Regions from separate parts of the Martinezella sp. CNPSo 3964 genome, predicted to be linked through region 1. Evidence: riboswitches for the same ligand, from Rfam matches in the RefSeq annotation. Region 1 holds a riboswitch; the other holds the start of a gene.
What was found. Region 1 has a riboswitch for FMN ahead of AC13Q5_RS07545 (6,7-dimethyl-8-ribityllumazine synthase). Riboswitches for the same ligand answer to the same signal wherever they lie in the genome.
Positions count from the first base shown of each region.

Region 2: another riboswitch for FMN. It lies ahead of ribB (3,4-dihydroxy-2-butanone-4-phosphate synthase); the one in region 1 lies ahead of AC13Q5_RS07545 (6,7-dimethyl-8-ribityllumazine synthase).

Region 1 is NZ_JBXSOW010000002.1:194,196-198,907, reverse strand. It holds gene AC13Q5_RS07560 (class I SAM-dependent methyltransferase) at 1-371, shown strand, start outside; gene phnF (phosphonate metabolism transcriptional regulator PhnF) at 373-1,101, shown strand; gene AC13Q5_RS07550 (VOC family protein) at 1,146-1,496, opposite strand; gene AC13Q5_RS07545 (6,7-dimethyl-8-ribityllumazine synthase) at 1,555-2,031, opposite strand; FMN riboswitch at 2,121-2,267, opposite strand; gene AC13Q5_RS07540 (ABC transporter ATP-binding protein) at 2,374-3,435, opposite strand; gene AC13Q5_RS07535 (ABC transporter permease) at 3,447-4,235, opposite strand; gene AC13Q5_RS07530 (ABC transporter permease) at 4,232-4,712, opposite strand, start outside.
Region 2 is NZ_JBXSOW010000004.1:122,401-127,112, reverse strand. It holds gene AC13Q5_RS14535 (ABC transporter permease) at 1-196, shown strand, start outside; gene AC13Q5_RS14530 (homocysteine S-methyltransferase family protein) at 260-1,180, shown strand; gene ribB (3,4-dihydroxy-2-butanone-4-phosphate synthase) at 1,241-1,867, opposite strand; FMN riboswitch at 1,980-2,126, opposite strand; gene AC13Q5_RS14520 (SDR family oxidoreductase) at 2,227-3,009, opposite strand; gene tpiA (triose-phosphate isomerase) at 3,086-3,823, opposite strand; gene AC13Q5_RS14510 (SDR family oxidoreductase) at 3,828-4,616, opposite strand.

The DNA.
Region 1 (4,712 bases):
TCGACGTTGCCTTCAGCTATGAGGTGATCTATCTGCTGCCGCAACTGAAAGAGCATGCCGAGGGGATGTTCCGTGCCATGCGCAATGGGGGCGTCTACTACGCTGTGACCGGCTGCCACAATGAAATGCCGCTTTGGCCGAAATGGCTTGAGCTTATCGGCAACAACAGTAATGCGCCGATGCAGGATCGCTCTCCGCAGGACTATATCGAGGCGTTCACGGCTGCCGGCTTCGATGTTTCTGTCAGGCGTTTCGGCTATGACGGTTTCGTGCGCGCAACCAAGGACCGCAAATATTATCCGAGCATTCTCGACGCCTTGAGCTATCCGGCCGAATACAAGCTGTTGTTCCGGCTCGAGAAGCGCATCTGACATGGAGACGATCGACCGCAAGGGCGGCAGCGCCCTCTGGCATCAGATCGGCGAGATCCTGGCGGCTGATATTGCCGCCGGGACTTTCGCGCCCGGAGAGAAATTGCCGACCGAGCCCGAGATGATGCAGCGCTTCGGCGTCAGTCGATTCACCGTGCGTCAGGCGCTGGGCCATCTGGAACAGCGTGGGCTGGTACGTGCCGAGCAGGGACGGGGAACCTTCGTTCACAGGGGCGTGCTCGACTATACGCTGTCGAAGCGCACGCGCTTTCACAAGAACCTGATCGAGCAGGGTTTCGAGCCGGGTGGCGAGTTGCTCGTCCATGAGATCGTGCCGGCGACGGAACGTATTGCCAGCTATCTGAAGCTGGCGGTTGGGGTAATGGTCATCCATCGTCGCGGCGTCATGACGGCTGATGGCATTCCGGTCGAATTGGGCGATTCCTATTATCCGGCCGAACGTTTTCCCGACTTCGACAAGGCCAGATTGCAGCATGCGACGATCTCGGCGGCACTCGCCAGCTATGGCGTCACCGACTATGAGCGCTTGTCAACGGAGATCGAGGCGCGCATGCCGACGGCGGACGAGGCACGGATCCTGCGCCAGCCGAAATCCGCGCCGCTGCTGGTGACGCGCAAGGTGGATGCGGATACCGACAGGGTGCCGATCACCTATTCGGAATCGGTCTGGCCGGCTGAACGCACCACATTCAATCTCGATCTGCGATAGCAAGGTTGCGGCGGGTCTGCCCATTTGGAGCGCCGCGCTCCGTATCAGCGATGGGACAGGATATTGACGACCTTGCCGAAGGGATCGCGGACATAGAACCGGCGGACACCCCAGGGTTCGTCTGTCAGGTCATACAATATTCCGAAGCCCATGGAGGTGGCGCGCTGATAGAGCGCGTCGACATTATCGACTTCGATGGAGAGATCGGGGACGAGCGTTCCCGAACCGCCTTCGCTGGCAACGCTGATCTGCGGTACTGTTGCCGCTTCGGACGCGAAGGTGACGATCCAGCCGTGATCCATGACGATATCGAGGCCGAGCAGGTCTTGGTAGAAAAGACGGGCCGTGGCGGGATCGGCGGTAGGCAGGTTCGGGATGATGCGTAGGACGGTCACTGACGTTTCTCCCTTTTAAAGGTGGAGGCGGGCTTTCGCTGCGCCTCCACCATGCTGGTCAGACCGTGACGGCCGGCAGCAGCTTGGCGCGCTCCGAAAGGATATGGCGGCAGGCGCTGGCCACTTCACGGCCCTTGATGATGAAATGTTCCTTGAAGAACTGGATATGGGCTTCCGACTCCTGGAAGTGATGCGGCGTCAGGACTGCAGAAAGGATAGGCACACCGGTATCCAGCTGCACGCGCATCATCGCATCGAGAACGGTATTGGCGACGAATTCATGGCGATAGATGCCGCCGTCGACAACGAAAGCGGTGGCAACGATTGCGGAATAACGGCCATTGCGGGCGAGCGTCTGTGCATGCAGCGGAATCTCAAGCGCGCCGGGTACATCGAAGATATCGATCGGCGATGCGCCTTCCACCGTCTGCCATTCGGCAACGAAGGAGTCGACCGAGCGATCGACGATGTCGGCATGCCAGCGAGCCCGAATGATCGCAATGCGGCTCGGCTGGGTAGAAATCGAAATGGTCATGAATTTTGCCTTTCAAGGGTTGTTGTCAATTATCCCTTGGGCGAACACGCATGAACGCGGCACTCCCCGTACGGAGGAGGTGCGACCCTGCTTGCTCTCTTCCATCCGGACTATACCGTCGGCTCCGGTATTTCACCGGATCTGCTGACCCTTCCGAAAGCTCGGAAGGCGCTCGCGGGCTCGGGGAAGATCCCCATACCGCCGGTGGGGAATTGCACCCCGCCCTGAGAACGCGTGGACTATAGATGCTTTCCCTCATGGAAATCAAAGAAAAACGCCGGGCTTTTGACCCGGCGTTTGCGAATAATTTTTCAAAGTTTACCTGCGGCGCAGGGGCCATTCTCAATCCTGAATGACGAGCAGGTCGGACGAGGCGAAGCGCAGCGTCACCTTCTCGCCAACGCTCGGAGGCATCATCCCCGGGCTGTTGAACATGTCGAAGGAAATCGTGTTGCCAGCGACATTCATGCGGGTGCGAATGACCGAACCCAGGAAGTGCGCCGACGAGACTTCGCCGGTCAGCGCCGTGTCGCCCTTGGCCGATTCCGCCAGAGAGCCGGCTTCCGGACGCAGGGCGAGCGATACGGTATCGCCCGGCTTGTAGGCCGTGACCGACTGCTTCAGGGTGACGCCCTGATCGCCAATCATGATGCGATTGCTGTCCGGATCGATGACCTTGCCTTCGATCAGGTTCAGCGTGCCGACGAAGGACGCGACAAAGCGGGTTGCCGGCGTGTTGTAGATTTCGAAAGGCGTGCCGATCTGGTCGGCACGGCCGGCATTCATGACGACGATACGGTCGGAGATGGACAGAGCTTCTTCCTGATCGTGTGTGACGAAAACCGTGGTGATGCCGAGCTGCTGCTGGATGGCGCGGATTTCCTCGCGCAGCGAGATGCGGATCTTGGCGTCGAGGGCCGAAAGCGGCTCGTCAAGCAGGAGGACCTGCGGCTTGACGGCGATGGCGCGGGCGAGCGCCACGCGCTGCTGCTGGCCGCCGGACATCTGGTAGGGGTAGCGGCCGGCGAGATGATCGAGCTTGATGAGGGCAAGCATCTCCTTGACGCGCTTGTCGATGTCGGGCTTCGCCATGCCGGCGACCTTGAGGCCGAAGGCGACGTTGTCATGCACCGTCATGTTCGGAAACAGAGCATAGGCCTGGAATACCATGCCGATATTGCGCTGGTTCGGTTTCAACGCCCGTTGATCCTTGCCGTTGATCGACAGGGTGCCGGCGGTAGGATTTTCGAAACCGGCGATCATCCGCAGCACGGTCGTCTTGCCGCAGCCCGATGGTCCGAGGAAGGAGATGAATTCTCCTTTTTCGATGTTCATGTTGAAATCGTGAACGACGTGGACGTCGCCGAAGGACTTCTTGATGTGGGTGAGTTCGAGAAAAGCCATGGTGAGAAGCCTTACGCCTTAACCGGAGCCAATTTGGAGAAGCGGGAAACGAGCTGCAGAAAGCCCATGCTGAGCCAGGTCACTGCAAGCGCGATGATGGCCAGTGCCGAGGACTGGTAAGCCTGGTTGGCGCCGACGAGCTGCATGTAAGGGCCGAAAGCCGGCCGATTGAGCAATGACGCCATCGTGAATTCGCCCATGACGATCGCCAGTGTGATGAAGGCGCCGGAGAGAACGCCGCTCATGACATTGGGGAAGATGCAGCGGAACATGATGGTCGTCCACTTCGCGCCAAGGCTTTCCGCCGCTTCCGTCAGGGTGCCGACATCGATCGTGCGCATCGCCGTATCAACCGAACGATACATATAGGGGAGCGACAAGACAATATAGGAGCAAACGAGAAGGAAGTTCGTGGTCTGCTCGAAGCCTGTCAGGGGCAGGATGGACGACGAATTGTAGAGGCGCAGATAGCCGAAGACGATGACGATTGCCGGGATGACGAGCGGCATCAGCGTGATGAATTCGACGATCGGGCGCAGCTGCGGCAGGCGAAGCCGGACCCAATAGGCCGTGGGCACGACGAGCAGCATGCCGACGATGATGGTCAGCACGGCCATGAGCATGGAATAGCCGAACGCATAGAGGAAGTGCGCATCGGAAAAGACCGATGCGTAGGCGTCGAAACTATAGGCGTCGCGGCGCATGCGCAGCGAGAATTCCAGCGTGCCGATGAGCGGAACGATGAAATAGATGGCGCCGATGACGACCGCGATCCAGGCGAAGAATTTCTGCAGCTTCATTTCTGCCACCGTTCTGCGCGCATGCGCATGATGATGTAAATGACGTTGGAAATACCGGTGATGACGATCATGCCGAGGGCCATCGCATAGCCGAGATTGGCGTTGTGCAGGACGTCACCGCGGATCTGCGCGTAGAGCTGGATCGGGATGATGTTCAGCGAGCTGCCGGTCAGGGCGATTGCAGTCGCGATCGCGCCGAAGGCGTTGGCGAAGAGCAGTAGGGTCGTGCCAAGCAAGCTCGGCCAGAGGATGGGGAATGCCACCATGAGCCAATATTGCCGATTGGTTGCTCCAAGGATGGAGGCGGCTTCGCGCCATTCCTTCTTCATGCCGTCCAGAGCGGGCGTGATGATCAGCACCATCAGCGGGATCTGAAAATACATGTAGGTGACGGTCAGGCCGATGAAGCTGTAGAGATTGAAGCCCGTCGCATAGAGATTGAAGCCCAACCAGTCTCTCATCAACACGGTCACGAGG
Region 2 (4,712 bases), on a different contig from region 1:
CATGCAGCTGAAGGCGACACCGCTCGCCTTCACGGTGACGGTAATGGATCTCTATGCCGTTGCCACCAAGGTTCGCCAGGACACGCTGCTCGTCTACGAACCGCTGATCGTCGTTACCGTTTTCTATCTCATCCTTACAGCCATCATCGCGCGAAGCTTCCGCTTTCTGGAAGCGCAGGTGCCGGTGCGGCGCTAACCCACGGCGCGAGGGAGAGATGAAACCTCTCCGCAGATCCGAGCCATTCTGGAGATCCTATTCATGAGCAAACTGTTGATCCTCGATGGCGGCATGAGCCGCGAACTGCTGCGTCTCGGCGCGGAATTGAAGCAGCCGGAGTGGTCGGCGCTGGCGCTCGTCAATTCGCCGGAGATCGTCCGGCAGGTCCATGGCGAATTCATCGCTGCCGGCTCGGACGTCATCACGACGAACAGCTACGCGCTCGTGCCCTTTCACATTGGCGAGGAGCGATTCCGGAAGGAAGGAGCCGACCTCATCGCCCTTTCTGGTCGGCTGGCGCGCGACGCCGCCGATGCCTGCAAGGATCGAAAGGTCCTGGTCGCCGGTTCGTTGCCGCCCATCTTCGGCTCCTACGAGCCGCAGAATTTCGACGCGTCTCGGGTACAAGACTATCTCAAGGTTCTGGTCGAAAACCTTGATCCCTATGTCGATGTCTGGCTTGGCGAAACCCTTAGCCTGATCGCGGAGGGAGAGGCGGTTCGGACTGCGGTTGCTGGCACCGGCAAGCCGTTCTGGATCTCCTTCACACTCGCGGATGACGCCGCGCAGAGGAATGGCGCCTCTCCCAAGCTTCGATCCGGCGAAGCCGTCGAGGATGCGGCTCAGTGGGCGGCGTCATCTGGCGCCGACGCACTTCTGTTCAACTGCAGCAAACCGGAAGTCATGCGAAAGGCCGTCGATACGGCAGCGGAGATTTTCAAGCGGGACGGCAACAATCTGCAAATCGGCGTCTATGCCAATGCCTTCGAGGGAGAGCAAGGCGAGTCCGCTGCCAACGAGGGCCTTCACGCGACCCGAGAGGATCTGAACGATGACGCCTATTCACGCTTCGCCTGCTCGTGGGTCGATGCTGGCGCGACGATGGTCGGCGGCTGCTGCGGAATTGGCGCCGGACATATTCATCGGCTGAAAAAGGCTCTCCTTGCCCCTCAAGGAGCATAGGAGAGCCTCGGGCAAATATCGATCCGGGCGGGATCATCAGGATGGGCTGTATCGGAACGATCAGGCAGCCTTGAAAGGAGCGATCGCAGCCCTGTAGGCGATGAGATCCTCGATCGTGACAAGGTGGAGGCCATGCCGCTCGGCGAAAACTTCAAGCTCGGGGAGGCGCGCCATCGTGCCGTCGTCATTCGCCACTTCGCAGATGACACCGGCTGGTGATAGGCCGGCAAGCCTGGCAAGATCCACCGCTGCTTCCGTATGGCCGGGACGCGACAGGACACCGTTTGGATGCGCGCGAAGCGGAAAGATATGACCGGGCCGGGCAAACTCCTCCGGGCGCGATCCGTCCCTGACGAGGGCACGAACGGTTGCCGCTCTGTCGGCGGCGGATATTCCGGTCGTGGTTTCCGGGATGTAGTCGACCGAAACGGTAAACGCGGTCTTGAGGACTTCGGTGTTGCGCGGCACCATCAGCGGAATATCGAGCTCGTCGAGCCTTTCGCCCTCCATCGGAACGCAGATGAGACCGCGGGCATGGTTCATCATGAAAGCGATTGCCTGCGGCGTGACCGCTTCCGCAGCAATCACCAGATCGCCTTCGTTTTCGCGGTCGCGATCATCGACAACCACAATGATCTCTCCCCGCGCAATCGCAGCGATCGCATCTTCAATTTTCGAAATTGTCATTTTCCTGCCTTTCAAGGGTTGCCGCTTGGAACGGCGTGCATGGCCGGTTAAAGCCACCATTTTCCCTTGGGCGAACAAGCATGTGAACGCCACCATGAAGCAGCGTCTCCTGCGTTGCTCCCTTCCATCCGGACTATGACCGTCGGCTCCGGCATCTCACCGGATCTGCTGACCCTTCCGATAACCGGAAGGCGCTCGCGGGCTCGAGGAAGCTCCCCATACCGCCGGTGGGGAATTACACCCCGCCCTGAGAACACGTAAAAGATAAGGGATCAATGCCTGGTTCCGCAAGAGGCATTGATCGCCGAATTGTCGAGAATCCGATCCGCCCATTGAACGCACCGTTCCTCATTGTCGAACTAAGACATGATCAGGCCGCCGTCGACATTGATCGTCTGGCCGGTGATATAGGCGGCATCGTCGCTGGCAAGGAAAGTGACGAGACCTGCAACGTCTTCGCCCGATCCGGCCCGTTTCATCGGAATGCCCTCGACCCATTCCTTCATGAGCTCGCCGGGACCGTAATTGCCCAACAGCTTGCCCCATGCCTGATCGTTATAGGCCCACATATCGGTTTCGATGATCCCGGGGCAGAAGGCGTTCACGGTAATTCCCTCGGTCGCGACTTCCTTTGCCAAGCTCTGGGTAATGCCGACGACGCCCATCTTCGATGCCGCATAATGCGGTGTGTAGATGAAGCCGTCGCGCGCCTGGCCGGAGGCAGTATTGATGATCCGGCCGCCGCGCCCATGCTTGCGCATGCGGGCAATCGCCTCCTGGGCGCAAAGGAAGACGCCTTTGGTGTTGACCGCCATGACCTTGTCCCATTCGCCCTCGGTCATGTCCTCGACGCGGGCAATGGTGATGACGCCGGCATTCTGGATCGATACGTCAACGGCGCCGAAAGCCGCTTCGGCAGCCTCGTAAAGACCCTTCACGCTGACCTTGTCCGTCACGTCTCCAACGAAGGAAATCGCCTTTCCGCCGTCAGCCTTGATCCCATCAGCAACCGCGTGGACGGAATCCTCATTGGCCGAGACCACGAGATTGGCACCCTCGCGCGCGAACCGCCTGGCGATCGCAGCACCGATGCCGCGGCTCGCGCCGGTAATGACGACGGTCTTGTTTTCGAAGCGTTGCATTTCCTATTCCTTTCGCGGTGACAGCCATGCCAGGCGTCGACTCCAGGGCTGATCGCCCCGCCTGTTGCTGGCGACTTCAAACGGTAGCCGAAATAATCCCGGCGAACTCCGATGCCTTCAGCGACGCCCCTCCGACGAGAGCACCATCGACGTTGGAAACGCCAAAGATCGCCTTTGCATTTGATGCCTTGACCGAGCCGCCGTAGAGAATCCTGACACCCTGCCCGTCTTCTCCCAGCCGTCTTTCGAGCGTCTGCCGGATGGACGAATGCACCTCTTCGATCTGCTCAAGGGTCGGAACCAATCCGGTTCCGATCGCCCATACCGGTTCATAGGCGATCGCCATGTTCGCATTGGTCGCTGTGTCGGGAATCGATCCCTCAAGCTGGGCACGAACGACTTCGATCGCTCGTCCCTCATCCCGTTCTTCGCGCGTTTCGCCGACGCAAATAATGCTCGTCAGTCCCGCCTTGTGGACTGCAATAGCCTTCCTCGCGACTGCGGCATCTGCCTCGCCGTAGGCCGAACGCCGTTCGGAATGTCCCAGAATGACAAAGCGAGCGCCGATTTCGGCGAGCATTTCGGCGGAGACGTCTCCGGTGAAGGCGCCCGCGGCCTGCGCGTGGCAATCCTGCGCGCCGACGGCAATCGCCGAACCTGCGGCACATTCGGCCGCCTTTTCCACCAGCGTGAAGGGCGGGCAGACGACGATGTCGCACGCCGCCTCGCCCGTTATTCCCTTCAGCGCCTCGATCTCAGCCAGGGAGGAAGCGAGACCGTTCATTTTCCAGTTGCCTGCAATCAGTTTCTTCATCGCATCACCAGCAGCAGAAGCCGCCGTCGACGAGCAGGTCGACGCCCGTCACGAAGCTCGCGGCATTCGACAGCAGAAAGACGGCGGGACCGACCATCTCATCGACCGTTGCCATGCGCTGCATCGGCGTCTGCTCCTCGAAGAGCTTGGTCTGGTGAACCATCTCCGGACGCGTGTTCATCGGCGTTGCGGTATATCCCGGCGAGATGGTGTTGACGCGAATGCCGCGGCCGACCCACTCCATCGCGAGCGACTTCGACATATGGATCACGCCGGCCTTGGAAGCGTTATAATGCGCCTGGCTCAGGCCGCGATTGACGATGACGCCGGACATGGAGGCGATGTTGACGATCGATCCACGTCCATTCTTCAGCATGGCGCGCGCTTCTGCCTGGCACGACAGGAAGACACCCTTCAGATTGATGTCCATCAATGTCTGGTACTGGTCTTCCTCCATCTCCTCGGCAGGATTGGCGTTGGCGATACCGGCGGCATTGACGGCAAGCGTCAGTGCGCCGAGTTCCGCTTCGGTACGGGCAACCGCCTCCTCAAGAGAAGATTTGCTGGTGACATCGGCCGCAATCTGGATGGAGCGGCGACCGGCAGCCTTGATGTGCGAAGCCGTGTTCGCCAAACCGTCGTCGGAGCGACGGTCAAGAAGTGCGACATCGGCGCCGCATTGGGCAAGGCCGATTGCGATGCGCTGCCCGATCCCGCTTCCTGCGCCGGTCACGAGCGCGACCTGTCCCTTGAGATCGAAAAGTTTCGGGGCGTTCAGAGTGATGTCGGACACCGCTCTTCCTTTCTGTTTGCCTGGAGCGTTTCCGCTTTTCTTCGAATCGCGAAAATGCCCTATGTTATTGTTTCTTTACGCATTCCGGGCGGAAAA